3 regions of the Streptomyces sp. NBC_01476 genome follow, and region 2 is predicted to be linked to each of the others. Evidence: predicted binding sites of a transcription regulator. Region 2 holds the regulator's gene; each other region holds the start of a gene.
What was found. The regulator HrcA, encoded in region 2, represses chaperone genes, less so after heat shock. The targets are predictions, from matches to a motif close to TTNGCACTCNGNNNNNCNGAGTGCNAA.

Region 1 (5,279 bases), 2.5 Mb from region 2:
GAACGGCAGGACGTCACCGATCTCGTACGCCGTCGCCCAGGGCGTGGGGGCGAGCGCGTCGGCGGTCACGTACGCGATGGTGGGGTCGATCAGTCCGCCGTCCAGCTGCCGTGCCACGGTGGCCACCAGATGGGCCCTGATGACCGCGCCGTCGGGCTCGTAGAGGAAGCGGCCGACCGCCCGGACCGGTGGGGCCTGCGGCGGCTCGGCGGCCCGCAGCGCGTCTCCTGAGGGCAGCAGGGTGGCCCGTACGGCGCCGGGCGCGGTGCCGAACCACAGCGCGGCCTCCTTCACGTCGCCGTGGTCCGACACCCACTCCGCCTCGGCGTCCGCCGGTACGGCCTCGTGCGGGATGCCGGGGGCCACCTTCACCGCGGCGAAGGGTGCCGTACGGGCCGCGGCGAGCGCCCAGGAGAGCGGCGGGGAGTACGCCTCGGGGTCGAAGGTCCGGCCCCGCCCGGTGCGGCGCGCCGGGTCGGCGAACACCGCGTCGTAGCCGGTGGTGTCCACCTCGGTGACGTCCGCGCACCGCACCTCGATCCGGTCGGCCAGGCCCAGTGCCTCGGCGTTGGCGCGGGCCACCGCGCAGGTCAGCGGGTCGCGGTCGACGGCCAGCACGTCGATGCCGGCCCGGGCCAGTGCGATGGCGTCGCCGCCGATGCCGCCGCACAGGTCGGCGAGCCGGCGCACGCCGAGCCGGCGGAAGCGGGCGGCCCGGTGGGCGGCCACGCTGGTGCGGGTGGCCTGTTCGACGCCGTTCGCGGTGAAGTACATCCGGGCGGCGTCCTCGGCCCCGAACTTGGCGGCGGCGCGCTGCCGCAGCCGTGCCTGTGTCATGGCGGCGGCCACCAGGCGGGGGGCGTGCGTGCGCCGCAGCCGGGTCGCTGCCGCGAGCTCACCGGAGGGGGTGTGCCCCCGGACTGCCTCCAGCACGGTCTGCCCTTCGGGCCCGAGCAACCCGGCGAACTCCTCAACATCCACGCCCCCATTCTCCCCGCCCCCGCGGAAGCGCCCCGCAGGGGCGCGGTGCCGCGCTTCGTCACCGGCCGGGTGGGGCGGTTGCTGTCGTGTCCGGCCCACTGGCCGGTGGTGGGTTGCTCGCGCAGTTCCCCGCGCCCCTTCGGGGCGCCCCGAAGGGGCGCGGGGAACTGCGCGACCGGCCACGATGGCGCCGCGCTCCGTCACCGGCCGGAAGGGCTGTTGCTGTCGTATCCGGCCCGGCGCCCCGGGCCCCTGGGGGGCGGGGAAGGCCCGGCACGGGCCGTGAGACCCGGTGCGCCCCTGCGCGGGAGACGCGCTGAGTCTGGCACTCCGCTTGACCGAGTGCTAAGAGCGTCCTAGTCTCAGACCTGGCACTCGGCACCGCTGAGTGCCAGCACATCAGCGACGGGCAGGTCCGGCACCCGCGACGACGGGCCTACCAGGTCGCCGACCCAGACAGACACTCCCGTGAGCCCTTTGAAGGGGGAGGTCGGATCGTGACGACCGCCAGCACCAAGGTTGCCATCAAGCCGCTTGAGGACCGCATTGTGGTCCAGCCGCTGGATGCCGAGCAGACCACGGCCTCCGGCCTGGTCATTCCGGACACCGCCAAGGAGAAGCCCCAGGAGGGCGTCGTCCTGGCCGTGGGTCCGGGCCGTTTCGAGGACGGCAACCGCCTGCCGCTCGACGTCTCCGTCGGGGACGTCGTGCTCTACAGCAAGTACGGCGGCACCGAGGTGAAGTACAACGGCGAGGAGTACCTCGTCCTCTCGGCGCGCGACGTCCTCGCGATCATCGAGAAGTAAGTCTTCCGGCTCCACCGCACAGCCGCGATCCCGCCCCGGGTTCTCCGTGTCCATCAGGCCGGGGGCCCCGGGGCGGTTTCGTTGGGCGACCGTGAAGGCCCTTGACGACGACCGTCCTTGACGACGACAACCGACTGACGAGTAGACGAGGTAGTTCGCAGGCATGGCCAAGATTCTGAAGTTCGATGAGGACGCCCGTCGCGCCCTGGAGCGTGGCGTCAACAAACTCGCCGACACCGTGAAGGTGACCATCGGCCCCAAGGGCCGCAATGTCGTCATCGACAAGAAGTTCGGCGCCCCGACCATCACCAACGACGGTGTCACCATCGCCCGTGAGGTCGAGCTGGACGACCCGTACGAGAACCTGGGTGCCCAGCTCGTCAAGGAGGTGGCGACCAAGACCAACGACATCGCGGGTGACGGCACCACCACCGCGACCGTCCTGGCGCAGGCGCTGGTCCGCGAGGGCCTGCGCAACGTCGCCGCCGGCGCCTCCCCCGCCGCCCTGAAGAAGGGCATCGACGCGGCCGTCAAGGCCGTCTCCGAAGAGCTGCTCTCCTCCGCCCGCGCGATCGAGGGCAAGGAGGACATCGCCGCGGTCGCCGCGCTGTCCGCCCAGGACAAGCAGGTCGGCGAGCTGATCGCCGAGGCGATGGACAAGGTCGGCAAGGACGGTGTCATCACCGTCGAAGAGTCCAACACCATGGGCCTCGACCTGGACTTCACCGAAGGTATGGCGTTCGACAAGGGCTACCTGTCGCCGTACTTCGTCACCGACCAGGAGCGGATGGAGGCCGTCCTCGACGACCCGTACATCCTGGTCCACCAGGGCAAGATCTCCTCGATCCAGGACCTGCTGCCGCTGCTGGAGAAGATCATCCAGGCCGGTGGTTCCAAGCCGCTGCTGATCATCGCCGAGGACGTCGAGGGCGAGGCGCTCTCCACCCTGGTCGTCAACAAGATCCGCGGCACGTTCAACGCGGTCGCGGTCAAGGCGCCCGGCTTCGGTGACCGCCGCAAGGCCATGCTCGGCGACATCGCCACCCTCACCGGCGCGACCGTCATCGCCGAGGAGGTCGGCCTCAAGCTCGACCAGGCCGGGCTCGACCTGCTGGGCACCGCCCGCCGGGTCACCGTCACCAAGGACGACACCACGATCGTCGACGGTGCCGGCGACAAGGCCGAGATCGAGGGCCGGATCGGCCAGATCAAGGCGGAGATCTCCTCCACCGACTCCGACTGGGACCGCGAGAAGCTCCAGGAGCGCCTCGCCAAGCTGGCCGGCGGCGTGTGCGTGATCCGGGTCGGCGCGGCCACCGAGGTCGAGCTCAAGGAGAAGAAGCACCGCCTGGAGGACGCGATCTCCGCGACCCGCGCGGCCGTCGAGGAGGGCATCGTCTCCGGCGGTGGCTCCGCCCTGGTGCACGCGGTCAAGGTGCTCGCCGACAACCTCGGCAAGACCGGTGACGAGGCCACCGGTGTCGCGGTGGTCCGCCGCGCCGCCGTCGAGCCGCTGCGCTGGATCGCCGAGAACGCCGGCCTTGAGGGTTACGTCATCACCTCCAAGGTCGCCGACCTCGACAAGGGCCACGGCTTCAACGCCGCCACCGGCGAGTACGGCGACCTGGTCAAGGCCGGCGTGATCGACCCGGTCAAGGTCACCCGCTCCGCCCTGGAGAACGCGGCCTCCATCGCGTCCCTCCTGCTCACCACCGAGACCCTCGTGGTCGAGAAGAAGGAAGAGGAGCCCGCGGAAGCCGCCCACGGCGGCCACGGCCACTCCCACTGACCCACCCCGCCCCACCCGCGGCCCGGCCCCCTCCCCCAAGGGAAGCCGGGCCGCACCCGTTGCACCGTCTGAGGAGCCCCCCGGGTCAGGGTTTGGGGTCGTAGGTGCGGGTGGTGCGGGTGGAGACGGCGGAGAAGAGGGGGGTGGGGGTGTGGCGGGCGAGGGCCGCGGCGAGTTTGTAGCGGGGGTCGGGGACGCTGAGGGTGCGGCCGCGGGCCAGGTCGCGCAGGGCGATGGCGACGACCTTGTTGGGATTGAGCCAGGCCCAGGAGGGCAGCCGGGAGGCGTCCATGCCCGCACGGTCGTGGAACTCGGTACGGGTGAGGCCGGGGCACAGGACGAGGAAGCGGATGCCGGAGCCCTGGAGTTCGTGGGCGATGCCCTCGGTGAAGCGGACCACCCACGCCTTGCTCGCGCCGTAGGTGCCGCGCGGCATGAAGGCCGCGATCGAGGCCACGTTGATGACGAAGCCGTGGCGCCGGTCGCGCATCGCCGGTACCGCCGCGGCGGTGAGCCGGAGCACCGCCTCACAGTGGACCTTGAGCATGCGGACCTCCTCGGCCACCGGCACATCGAGGAAGACCCCGCGGTTGCCGAAGCCGGCGCTGTTGACCAGGACCTGCACCGGCCGGGCCGGATCCGACAGCCGGGCCTCGACGGCGGCGATGCCGTGGTCCTCGGCGAGGTCGGCGGGCAGTACCTCGACCGATGCGTTGTAGCGGGCGCGGAGTTCCGCGGCGGTACGGGCCAGCCGGTCCTCGTCGCGGGCGACCAGCACCAGGCGGTGGCTGTCGGCGGCGAGACGGCGCGCGAAGGCCGCGCCGATGCCGGACGTCGCACCGGTGATCAGTGAAGTCGTCATGCGGGCAGCGTAGATGAGGTGTCAGCGGGTGAGGCGGTCGCGGATCGCGGCGCGTTCGGCCGCCGGGAAGGCGGCGAGGTCCACCAGCAGCGGGAGCAGGCCGGGTTCGGTGGTGATCGCCCGGAAGGAGACGGCGACGGTCACCTCGTGCCCGGGCCGGGAGACCACCTCGATCGGGTCACCCGCGGTGATCCGGCCCGGTTCGAGGACCCGCAGATACGCGCCGGGGACCGCCGCCCGGGTGAACCGCCCGAGCCACCCGCCCTCGTCCAGCCAGCCGGCGAAGGTCGCACACGGCACCCGTGGGCAGGACACTTCGAGCAGCGTGCTGCCGACCCGCCAACGCTCCCCGATCAGCGCGGAGTTGACGTCGATCCCGGTGGTGGTGAGGTTCTCCCCGAAACTGCCGCCGGCCAGCGTGCGGCCCAACTCGCTCTCCCAAGCGTCGAGATCCTCCCGGGCGTAGGCGTAGACCGCCTGGTCGGCGCCGCCGTGGTGCTTGACGTCGTACGCGTGGTCACCGGCGAGCCCGACCGAGCCGTCCCCCTTCGGCCCCGGCACGGTCACCTCGACCGGCCCGCCCACCGGCCGCTTGTCGATGCCGGTGAGCGCCACCCGCTTCCACGGGTTGGGCCGCGGCCGCCCGACGTTGACGCTGAGGACATGCATGTCTCACCCCTGTCGCAGGTACGGCGTGGTGACGCTGAGCGGTACGAAGCCCAGCCGCCGGAGGATCGGGCGGCTGTCGTCGGAGGCGTCCACCTGGAGGTAGCGGATGCCCTTCGCGGCGGCGATCCGGGCACGGTGGGCGACCAGCGCCCGGTAGATCCCGCGGCCCCGC
Region 2 (5,279 bases):
TCGCGCAACTGGCGGATCTCCTGGTACATCGCCTCCGAGGTCTTGTACCCGGCGGCGAGGAAGCCGAGGCCGCCGGCCGCGCCCACGGCCGCCGCGAGCTGCGGGTTGGAGGCGCCACCGGCCATCGGGGCCTGCACGATGGGATAGGCCGAGAAGGCGGAGAGATCGGTGAGCGCGGACATGGCCTCATCGTGCCACGGGCGCCTGAGACCGCCCCCACCGGCCAGCGGGTGCCCCCGCCGCTCCCGGCCGGTCCGTGAGTGTCCGGCAGCCCCCGCCCCGGGAGGGGCAGAGGGGCTGCCGACTGCGCCGGGCGGGCGTCCTAGCGGCCGTTGAAGGCGTCCTTGAGCCGGGAGAAGAGTCCCTGCTGGCCCGGGGCGAACTGGCCGGTGGGGCGCTCCTCGCCGCGGAGCTTGGCCAGCCGGCGCAGCAGATCCTCCTGGTCGGCGTCGAGCTTGTGCGGGGTGACCACCTCGACGTGGACGACGAGGTCGCCGCGGCCGCCGCCGCGCAGGTGGGTGATGCCGCGCTGGTGGAGCGGGATGGACTGCCCGGACTGGGTGCCGGGGCGGATGTCGATCTCCTCCAGGCCGTCGAGCGTCTCCAGCGGGCATTTGGTGCCGAGCGCGGCCGCGGTCATCGGGAGGGTGACCGTGACGTGCAGGTCGTCGCCGCGGCGCTGGAAGACCGGGTGCGGGACCTCGCGGATCTCGACGTAGAGGTCGCCCGCGGGGCCGCCGCCGGGGCCGACCTCGCCCTCGCCGGCCAGCTGGATCCGGGTGCCGTTGTCGACGCCCGCCGGGATCTTGACCGTGAGCGTACGGCGGGAGCGGACACGGCCGTCACCTGCGCACTCCGGGCACGGGTTGGGCACCACGGTGCCGAAGCCCTGGCACTGGGGGCACGGCCGCGAGGTCATCACCTGGCCGAGGAACGACCGGGTGACCTGGGAGACCTCACCGCGGCCGCGGCACATGTCGCAGGTCTGCGCGGTGGTGCCGGGCGCGGCGCCCTCGCCGTTGCAGGTGCCGCAGGTGACCGCGGTGTCGACCTGGATGTCCTTGGTCGTGCCGAAGGCCGCCTCGTCCAGCTCGATCTCCAGCCGGATCATCGCGTCCTGGCCGCGGCGGGTGCGTGAGCGCGGCCCGCGCTGCTGCGACTGCCCGAAGAACGCGTCCATGATGTCGCTGAAGTTGCCGAAGCCGGCCCCGAAGCCCCCCGCCCCGCCGCCGCCTCCGCCCGCAGCGGAGAGCGGATCACCGCCGAGGTCGTAGACCTGCTTCTTCTGCGGGTCGGAGAGCACCTCGTAGGCGGCGTTGATCTCCTTGAACCGCTCCTGCGTCTTGGGGTCCGGATTGACGTCCGGGTGCAGTTCGCGGGCGAGCCTGCGGAATGCCTTCTTGATCTCGTCCGGTCCGGCGTCGCGGCGCACGCCGAGGACGGCGTAGTAGTCCGTGGCCACTTACGACTCCGCCAGGATCTGTCCGACGTAACGTGCCACTGCGCGTACCGCTCCCATCGTTCCGGGGTAGTCCATGCGGGTCGGTCCGACCACGCCGAGTTTGGCGACTGCCTCGTCGCCCGAACCGTAGCCGACCGCCACCACGGAGGTGGAATTGAGGCCCTCGTGAAAATTCTCATGCCCGATCCGGACCGTCATGGTCGCGTCCGCGGTCTCGCCGAGCAGTTTCAGGAGCACCATCTGCTCCTCCAGCGCTTCGAGGACCGGGCGGATCGTCAGCGGGAAGTCATGGTTGAACCGGGTGAGGTTCGCCGCGCCGCCCAGCATGATGCGCTCCTCCTTCTCCTCGACGAGCGTTTCGAGGAGGGTGGCGAGCACGCCGGACACCGCGGGGCGGTCGTCCGGTTCGAAACTCTCCGGCAGATCCTGCACCAGCGGCGGCACATCGGCGAACCGCCGGCCGACCACCCGGCTGTTGAGCCGGGCCCGCAGATCCGCCAGCACCGTCTCGCCCACCGGGGCGGCGCAGTCGATCAGCCGCTGCTCGACTCGGCCGGTGTCGGTGATCAGCACCAGCATCAGGCGAGCGGGCGCCAGGGAGAGCAGCTCCACGTGCCGGACCGAGGAGCGGACCAGCGACGGGTACTGCACGACCGCGACCTGCCGGGTCAGCTGCGCCAGCAGCCGTACCGTCCTCGCCACCACGTCGTCGAGGTCGACGGCGCCGCCCAGGAAGTTCTGGATCGCGCGCCGCTCGGCGCCGGAGAGCGGTTTGACACCGGCGAGCTTGTCGACGAAGAGCCGGTAGCCCTTGTCGGTGGGGATGCGGCCGGCGCTGGTGTGCGGCTGGGCGATGTAGCCCTCGTCCTCCAGTACGGCCATGTCGTTCCGCACGGTGGCGGGCGACACCCCGAGCTGGTGGCGCTCGGTCAGCGCCTTGGAGCCGACCGGCTCCTCGGTGCCGACATAGTCCTGCACGATGGCACGCAGCACTTCGAGTCTGCGTTCGCTCAGCATCGCGCACCTCCCTGCCGTGGGCCCTGAGCCGCCTGGCCTGGCACTCGTCCGATTCGAGTGCCAGCTTTCCCGCAGCAAGTGTACGGCGAGCGGGCAAGGCCTCGGCAAGACCGACCGCCGAACCTGTCGCACGTACTCGGACAACTCCGGGCGGATGCCGCGGCGGGGCGGCTCAGGAATACGGGGGCGCCGGTTGCGATGGGGGCGTACGCGACGCGATCGGGTGGTGAATGGCGGGGCAACGCTGTCACCACGGCGCGCGCCGCCGGGCGCACGGCGATAGCGTCGCCCTCGTGGATTCTGTGGAGAGCGCGCAGGCGCCGGGCGCCGGGGGTTCGGTGTGGGAGCACCTGGCCCCCGGAGTAGCGCGCCGGCGACTGCCCCATCTCGATGTGACGGTCGGCCTGGTGGTCGGCGCCGACGGTGTGCTGCTGATCGACACCGGGTCCACGCTGCGCGAGGGCGCCGAGCTGCGGCAGCAGGTGGTGGCGCTGACCGGGCGCGAGGTGACGCATGTCGTCCTCACCCACGGGCACTTCGACCATGTCCTCGGCGCGGCGGCGTTCACCCAGGCCGGCGCCGAGGTGTACGCGCAGGTGTCGCTGGACGGCCGGCTGCGCCATGAGCGCGACGCGCTCCGGGAGACGGCGGTACGGCACGGCACGGATCCGGCGGAGGCCGCGGAGGCGGTCAGGGCGCTGGTGCCGGTGGACCGGCCGGTCGACGGCGAGCTGGCGCTGGACCTCGGGGAGCGGCCGGTGCGGCTGGTGCACCCCGGCGCCGGGCACACCGGGCACGACCTGGTGGTGGTCGTACCCGGTGCGAGCGCCAGCGACCCGACGGTGGTCTTCTGCGGCGACCTGGTGGAGGAGTCGGGGCAGCCGCAGGCCGACGAGGACGCGGTGCCGGGCGCCTGGCCGGCCACGGTGGACGCGGTGCTGGCGCTCGGCGGCGAGACCGCGCGGTACGTGCCGGGGCACGGGGCGGTGGTGGACGCGCGATTCCTGCGTACGCAGCGGGACGCGCTCGCCGAACGCTTCGGCGCGGGCGGTTAGCGTCCTACGATCTCCCCCATGCGCAGCAGGAGTTACGACGGCGACCTGACGCCTCCGTGGAAGAAGTCCGCGCCCGTGCCCGAGGTGGCGGCCGAGGCGGATCTGGTGGTCGAGGACGCCGGCACCGGTTTCTGCGGGGCCGTGGTCCGGGTCGAGCGGACCGCGGAGGGCTTCACCGTCACCCTGGAGGACCGCTTCGGCAAGCACCGGGTCTTCCCGATGACGCCGGCCGCCTTCCTCCTGGAGGGCCGGCCGGTCACCCTCGTCCGGCCGCCCGCCGCACCCGCCCCGCGCGGCCCGCTGCTGTCCGCTTCCGGCTCCATCGCGGTCACCGGCGCCAAGGCCCGGGTGGCCAGGGCCGGGCGGATCTACGTCGAGGGCCGGCACGACGCCGAACTCGTGGAGCGGGTCTGGGGCCACGACCTGCGGGTCGAGGGGGTCGTGGTGGAGTACCTGGAGGGGGTGGACGACCTGCCCGCGATCGTGGCGGCCTTCTCCCCCGCCCCCGGCGCGCGTCTCGGCGTCCTGGTCGACCACCTGGTGCCCGGCTCCAAGGAGTCCCGGATCGCGGCCTCCGCGGCAGGTCCTGACGTCCTGGTCGTCGGCCACCCGTACATCGACATCTGGGAGGCGGTGAAGCCCGCCTCCGTCGGCATCCGGGAGTGGCCCCGCGTCCCGCGCGGCGAGGACTGGAAGACCGGCGTCTGCCGCGCCCTGGGCTGGACCGGCCTCACCACCGGCGAGGCGTGGCAGCGCATCCTGGCGTCCGTCGGCTCCTACCGCGACCTCCAGCCGGAACTGCTGGGCCGCGTCGAGGAACTGATCGACTTCGTGACCGCGCCCTGAGGAGCCCGGGGAGAGCTCGCGCCGCCGCGGAACGAGGTCCAGGGGCGGCCCGGACGGGGCCGGCGCCGGCCGGCGGTGGTCAGTCGACCAGGTCGCGCACGACCGCGTCGGCCAGCAGGCGGCCCCGCAGTGTAAGGACGGCGCGGCCCTGCTGGTAAGGGGCGGGTTCAAGGAGACCGTCCCTTACCGCGCGCTCGGCGGCCCGGGCGCCGTCCGGGGCGAGGAGGTCCAGCGGGCAGCCGGCCGACAGACGCAGCTCCAGCAGGATGCGCTCCACCCGGCAGTCCTCGGCGGTGAGGATCTCCCGCCCGGCACCCGGGGTGCGGGCCTCGGCGAACGCCTGCGCGTAGGCGCCGGGGTGCTTGACGTTCCACCAGCGGACACCGCCGACGTGGCTGTGCGCGCCGGGGCCGGCGCCCCACCAGTCGGCGCCGGTCCAGTAGAGCTCGTTGTGGGTGCAGCGGGCGGCCTCGGTCGTGGCCCAGTTGGAGACCTCGTACCAGGAGAAACCGGCCTCGGCGAGGCGTTCGTCGGCGATGAGATACCGGTCGGCGTGCACGTCGTCGTCGGTCATCGGCACCTCGCCCCGGCGGATCCGCCGGGCCAGCCCCGTACCCTCCTCGACGATGAGCGCGTACGCCGAGACGTGGTCGGGCCCGGCGCCGATCGCCGCGTCCAGGGAGGCCCGCCAGTCGTCGTCGGACTCGCCCGGGGTGCCGTAGATGAGGTCGAGGTTGACGTGCTCGAAGCCGGCCGCGTGTGCCTCCGCGACACAGGCCTGCGGGCGGCCCGGGGTGTGGTTGCGGTCCAGGACGCGCAGCACGTGCTGCCGGGCGCTCTGCATGCCGAAGGACATCCGGTTGAAGCCGCCGTCGCGCAGGGCGGCGAGATAGGCCGGG
Region 3 (5,279 bases), 790 kb from region 2:
CGGCACCCGCTCGCGGCACGCCTCCTCCATCGGGCCGGCCTGGTCGATGGCGTAGGTGAGCGGGATGCGGTAGCGCAGGCGGGGCAGGCCGGGCGCGGGCGGGTCGGCGTCGCGGACCCGCTTCCACAGCAGCCGGTCGTCGCGGTCGATGGCGCCGCGCGGAAAGAGTTCGAGGGTGGCGGTGGGGTGCGCCGCCGCGTCACCGGTGGAGTAGATGGCCACCGCGGCGAGGGAGTCCCAGGGCAGGAAGACGACGTCCTCCGCCATCTCCTGGAACCACCACCAGCCCTCCGCGTCGAGCACGAACCGCTCATGCCGCCCCACCCACGCCCCGAACTGCATGAAGAGCGTCAGGAACGACAGGAAACAGAAGACCCCGACGAGAACGTCCCGCCCGATGCCGTGCGCGAGCAGCCCCGACAGCACCGCCGCGCCCACGAAGAGCACGACCACGATCCACCAGGCCACCGCGTTCGCCGCCAGCAGCAACCGTCCCGACCGGATGACCGTCGCATCCTCAGCCGGCCGCCGCCCGTGCGGACCGCTCAACGTCCCCATGCCCAGACCCTAACCTCAGCCCGCCACCCGCGCGTTACCGTCCGGACATACAGCCGGGCGGCGAAGCGCCGGGGCCGGGCACAACGAGCGGCGCCCCCTCCCGTGACGGGAGGGGGCGCCGCTCGGTGGCTTCAGGGCTGCTGATCCCGGGGGATCAGAAGTCCATGTCACCGCCGGGCATACCGCCCGGCGCGCCGGCCGGGGCGGCCTTCTCCGGCTTGTCGGCGATGACGGCCTCGGTGGTGAGGAAGAGCGCGGCGATGGAGGCCGCGTTCTGCAGGGCGGAGCGGGTGACCTTCGCCGGGTCGATGATGCCCTCGGCGATCATGTCGACGTACTCACCGGTCGCGGCGTTGAGGCCGTGGCCGACGGGCAGGTTCCGCACCTTCTCGACGATGACGCCGCCTTCGAGACCACCGTTGACGGCGATCTGCTTCAGCGGGGCCTCCAGCGCGAGCTTGACGGCGTTGGCACCGGTCGCCTCGTCGCCTTCGAGCTCCAGCTTCTCGAAGACCGCGGTCGCCTGCAGCAGGGCCACGCCACCACCGGCGACGATGCCCTCCTCGACGGCGGCCTTGGCGTTGCGCACCGCGTCCTCGATGCGGTGCTTGCGCTCCTTCAGCTCGACCTCGGTCGCGGCGCCGGCCTTGATGACGGCCACGCCGCCGGCCAGCTTCGCGAGGCGCTCCTGGAGCTTCTCGCGGTCGTAGTCGGAGTCGCTGTTCTCGATCTCGGCACGGATCTGGTTGACCCGGCCGGCGACCTGGTCGCTGTCACCGGCGCCGTCCACGATCGTGGTCTCGTCCTTGGTGATGACCACGGTACGGGCGCGGCCGAGCAGGTCGAGGCCCGCGTTCTCCAGCTTCAGGCCGACCTCCTCGGAGATGACCGTGCCGCCGGTGAGGATGGCGATGTCGCCGAGCATGGCCTTGCGGCGGTCACCGAAGCCCGGGGCCTTGACGGCGACGGACTTGAAGGTGCCGCGGATCTTGTTGACGACCAGGGTGGAGAGCGCCTCGCCCTCGACGTCCTCGGCGATGATCAGCAGCGGCTTGCCGGACTGCATGACCTTCTCCAGCAGCGGGAGGAGGTCCTTCACCGAGGAGATCTTGGAGTTGACGATCAGGATGTACGGGTCGTCGAGCGTCGCCTCCATCCGCTCCAGGTCGGTGGCGAAGTAGGCGGAGATGAAGCCCTTGTCGAAGCGCATGCCCTCGGTGAGCTCAAGCTCAAGACCGAAGGTCTGCGACTCCTCGACGGTGATGACGCCTTCCTTGCCGACCTTGTCCATGGCCTCGGCGATCAGCTCGCCGATCTGGGTGTCAGCGGCGGAGATGGAGGCGGTGGAAGCGATCTGCTCCTTGGTCTCCACGTCCTTGGCCTGCTCCAGCAGGGCGGCGGAGACGGCCTCGACGGCCTTCTCGATGCCGCGCTTGAGGGCCATCGGGTTGGCGCCGGCGGCAACGTTGCGCAGGCCTTCCCGGACCAGGGCCTGGGCGAGCACGGTCGCGGTGGTCGTACCGTCGCCGGCGACGTCGTCCGTCTTCTTGGCGACTTCCTTGACCAGCTCGGCGCCGATCTTCTCGTACGGGTCCTCGAGCTCGATCTCCTTGGCGATGGAGACACCATCGTTGGTGATCGTGGGGGCGCCCCACTTCTTTTCGAGGACGACGTTCCGGCCCTTCGGGCCGAGGGTGACCTTGACGGCGTCGGCGAGCTGGTTCATACCGCGCTCGAGTCCGCGCCGCGCCTCCTCGTCGAACGCGATGATCTTAGCCATTGTGAAGTGTCCTCCGCGGACTGGGGGTTCCCCCACCGAGGCAGGGGGCGGTGGATCGGACCGCGTAGGCGCCCGCGACGGACGGCCAGCCGGCCGCCGGTTCCTTCCCGGCGCCCGAGCGGGCCTCACCGACCCGGTCCAAGTTGTCACTCTCACTAGGAGAGTGCTAACCAATGATTAGCACTCCGACCGTGAGAGTGCAAGCAGACCCCCACCCCCGAGCGGCGTCAGGACCGGGCACCCGGCGGCGGGCGGCGGGCGCCCGCGGACGCGCGAAGGGCCCGCACCGGACGCGCGAAGGGCCCGCACCATGAGCCGGTGCGGGCCCTTCGGCCTGAGAGAAACGCCGCGTCGATGGTCGAACGCGCCGGGATGTCAGCCTGCCAGCCGGACCATGTCCGCCTGCGGCCCCTTCTGACCCTGCGAGATCTCGAACTCGACTCGCTGGCCTTCTTCGAGGGTGCGGTAGCCGTCCATCTGGATCGCGCTGTAGTGGACGAAGACATCCGCACCACCGTCGACCGCGATGAAGCCGTAGCCCTTCTCCGCGTTGAACCACTTGACGGTGCCCTGAGCCATTCCCAACTCCCCTATTACTGGCCCTATCGCGGCCCCGCACTCCGCGGGCCCGGGTCAGACCTCACCCACCGGAGCGACCCTTACCGTGGACAGGAGGGAGCTCTGGGAGGCGTGCGCCGGAACGCGTCGACCGCGGCTGAATGTATCTGTCCGGATGCCCACTGCAACAGGTCAATTGGACGAGAATTCTGGGTCTGACTCATCGGAAATAACCCAGGAAAAAACGATAATGCGGGGCATCTCGGACCGGACACATCGGGCGATCCGGGAGAATTCGCGTGTGAATTTGGCGATAAATCGCCGCACCACCCAGGACTGGCGACTCACTTGCCCCCCGCAACAGTACAGCCCTTCAACTACCGCCCCGCACCGCCCCCGCCGGGCCCGGACAGCGAAGAGCCCCGCCCACCACGAGGGGTGAGCGGGGCCGCAGAACCCACGGAAAACCGCGGATCAAAACAACAGCGGACAGTCCGCGGTTTCAGCCACCCGCCACCGCGGGAATGATCGAGACACTCGCGCCGTCCGGCACCACCGTCTCCAGCCCCGACGAGAAACGCACATCGTCGTCGTTCACATAAACGTTCACGAAACGCCGCAGCTTTCCCGCGTCGTCGAGAACCCGCGCCGAAATACCGGCGTGATTCTTCTCCAGCGACGTGATGACCTCGGCCAGCGTCGCGCCCTCGGCCGGCACCTCGGCCTGGCCGCCGGTGTAGGTACGGAGAATGGTCGGGATTCGAACAGAAGCAGTCATGCGAGGCCAGCCTCTCGGAACGCGGCAAGGGTCGGGCGGATGATCGCGGTCGGTCCGGTGGTGGGCGCGACCGCGTCCAGGGTCTTCAGGCCGTCGCCGGTGTTGAGCACGACGGTCTCGGCGGCCGGGTCGAGCTGCCCGGTCTCGATCAGCTTCTGCAGCACACCCACGGTCACCCCGCCGGCCGTCTCCCCGAAGATCCCCTCGGTCCGCGCCAGCAGCTTGATCGCGTCGACCACCTGCTCGTCGTTCACATCCTCGACCGCCCCGCCGGTACGGCGGGTGATGTCCAGGACGTACGGGCCGTCCGCCGGGTTGCCGATCGCCAGCGACTTGGCGATGGTGTCCGGCTTCACCGGCCGCACCACGTCGACACCGGCTTTGTAGGCCGCGGACACCGGGGAACAGCCCTCCGCCTGGGCGCCGTAGATCTTGTACGGCTTCTCCTCGACCAGGCCGAGCTTGATCAGCTCCTGCAGACCCTTGTCGATCTTGGTGAGCTGGGAGCCGGAGGCGATCGGGATGACCAGGTTGTCCGGCAGGCGCCAGCCGAGCTGCTCGGCGATCTCGTAGGCGAGCGTCTTGGAGCCCTCGCCGTAGTAGGGGCGGAGGTTCACATTGACGAAGCCCCAGCCCTCGCCGATCGGGTCGCCGATCAACTCCGAGCAGAAGCGGTTGACCTCGTCGTACGAGCCCTCGATACCGACCAGTTGGCCGCCGTAGACCGCGGCCATGACGACCTTGCCGGCCTCCAGGTCGTGCGGGATGAAGACGCAGCTGCGCAGGCCCGCGCGGGCCGCGGCGGCGCCCACCGCACCGGCCAGATTGCCGGTGGAGGAGCAGGACAGGGTGGTGAGTCCGAAGGTGCGGGCGGCTTCCAGGGCGATGGCGACGACGCGGTCCTTGAAGGAGTGCGTCGGGTTGCCGGAGTCGTCCTTGACGTACAGGCCGCCGGTGATGCCCAGTTCACGGGCGAGGTTGTCGGCCTTGACGAGCTTCGTCCAGCCGGGGTTGAGATTGGGGTGCTCCGCCACATCGGCGGCCACCGGCAGCAGCGGCGCGTACCGCCAGATGCTGGTCGGGCCGGCCTCGATCCGCCGGCGCAGGCCCTCCGGGTCGCCGACCGGGAGGTCGTAGGCCACTTCGAGGGGGCCGAAACACTCCTCGCAGGCGAACACCGGGCTCAGCGGGAAGCGGGCTCCGCACTCCCGGCAGGACAGCGCGGCGGCGGGTCCGAAGGGGGCGGGGCTGGAGGTGTCGTGGGAGGCGGCGATGGTCTGCACAGCCATGATGGCGAGGCCCTTTCTCCTCATCTTCCTTGTGACGTACGTCGCCACAAGACGGAATTGGCACCTTCCCCACCGTGTGACCTCGCGGTCGGCGGGAGGGTTGCCGGGGCTTCAACGGGCCGTTCCCTCTGCCCCTCTGGATGAGCGCTATTCACTTGTCGTTCAGTTGTCGGCACGGGCACCCGGCATGCGGTCACCCTGCGCGTTGTTCAAGACTGTAACCGACAAAGGCAGCGGTTGAGAGAGTCGTCCGCACCGCGAGATGGATCACAAGGGGTCCCACAGTGCTCGATGAGGTGGAGGGCTGGCTGGCCCG

Region 1: groES (co-chaperone GroES) is a predicted target of HrcA. The motif match lies at 1,304-1,330, and genes of this name have one in related genera.
Region 3: groL (chaperonin GroEL) is a predicted target of HrcA. The motif match lies at 2,482-2,508, and genes of this name have one in related genera.

What each region holds. Positions count from the first base shown of each region.
Region 1 covers NZ_CP109446.1:5,052,632-5,057,910, forward strand. Annotated here, with positions in the region: gene OG552_RS22160 (class I SAM-dependent methyltransferase) at 1-981, opposite strand, end outside; gene groES (co-chaperone GroES) at 1,479-1,787, shown strand; gene groL (chaperonin GroEL) at 1,951-3,576, shown strand; gene OG552_RS22175 (SDR family NAD(P)-dependent oxidoreductase) at 3,662-4,438, opposite strand; gene OG552_RS22180 (MOSC domain-containing protein) at 4,460-5,107, opposite strand; gene OG552_RS22185 (GNAT family N-acetyltransferase) at 5,111-5,279, opposite strand, start outside.
Region 2 covers NZ_CP109446.1:2,539,048-2,544,326, forward strand. Annotated here, with positions in the region: gene OG552_RS11450 (nitronate monooxygenase) at 1-182, opposite strand, end outside; gene dnaJ (molecular chaperone DnaJ) at 323-1,462, opposite strand; gene hrcA (heat-inducible transcriptional repressor HrcA) at 1,463-2,479, opposite strand; gene OG552_RS11465 (MBL fold metallo-hydrolase) at 2,773-3,534, shown strand; gene OG552_RS11470 (DUF3097 domain-containing protein) at 3,553-4,380, shown strand; gene hemW (radical SAM family heme chaperone HemW) at 4,460-5,279, opposite strand, start outside.
Region 3 covers NZ_CP109446.1:3,329,429-3,334,707, forward strand. Annotated here, with positions in the region: gene OG552_RS14795 (hypothetical protein) at 1-558, opposite strand, end outside; gene groL (chaperonin GroEL) at 713-2,338, opposite strand; gene OG552_RS14805 (cold-shock protein) at 2,714-2,917, opposite strand; gene OG552_RS14810 (MoaD/ThiS family protein) at 3,399-3,674, opposite strand; gene thrC (threonine synthase) at 3,671-4,963, opposite strand; SAM riboswitch class I at 4,981-5,110, opposite strand; gene OG552_RS14820 (glucosyl-3-phosphoglycerate synthase) at 5,248-5,279, shown strand, end outside.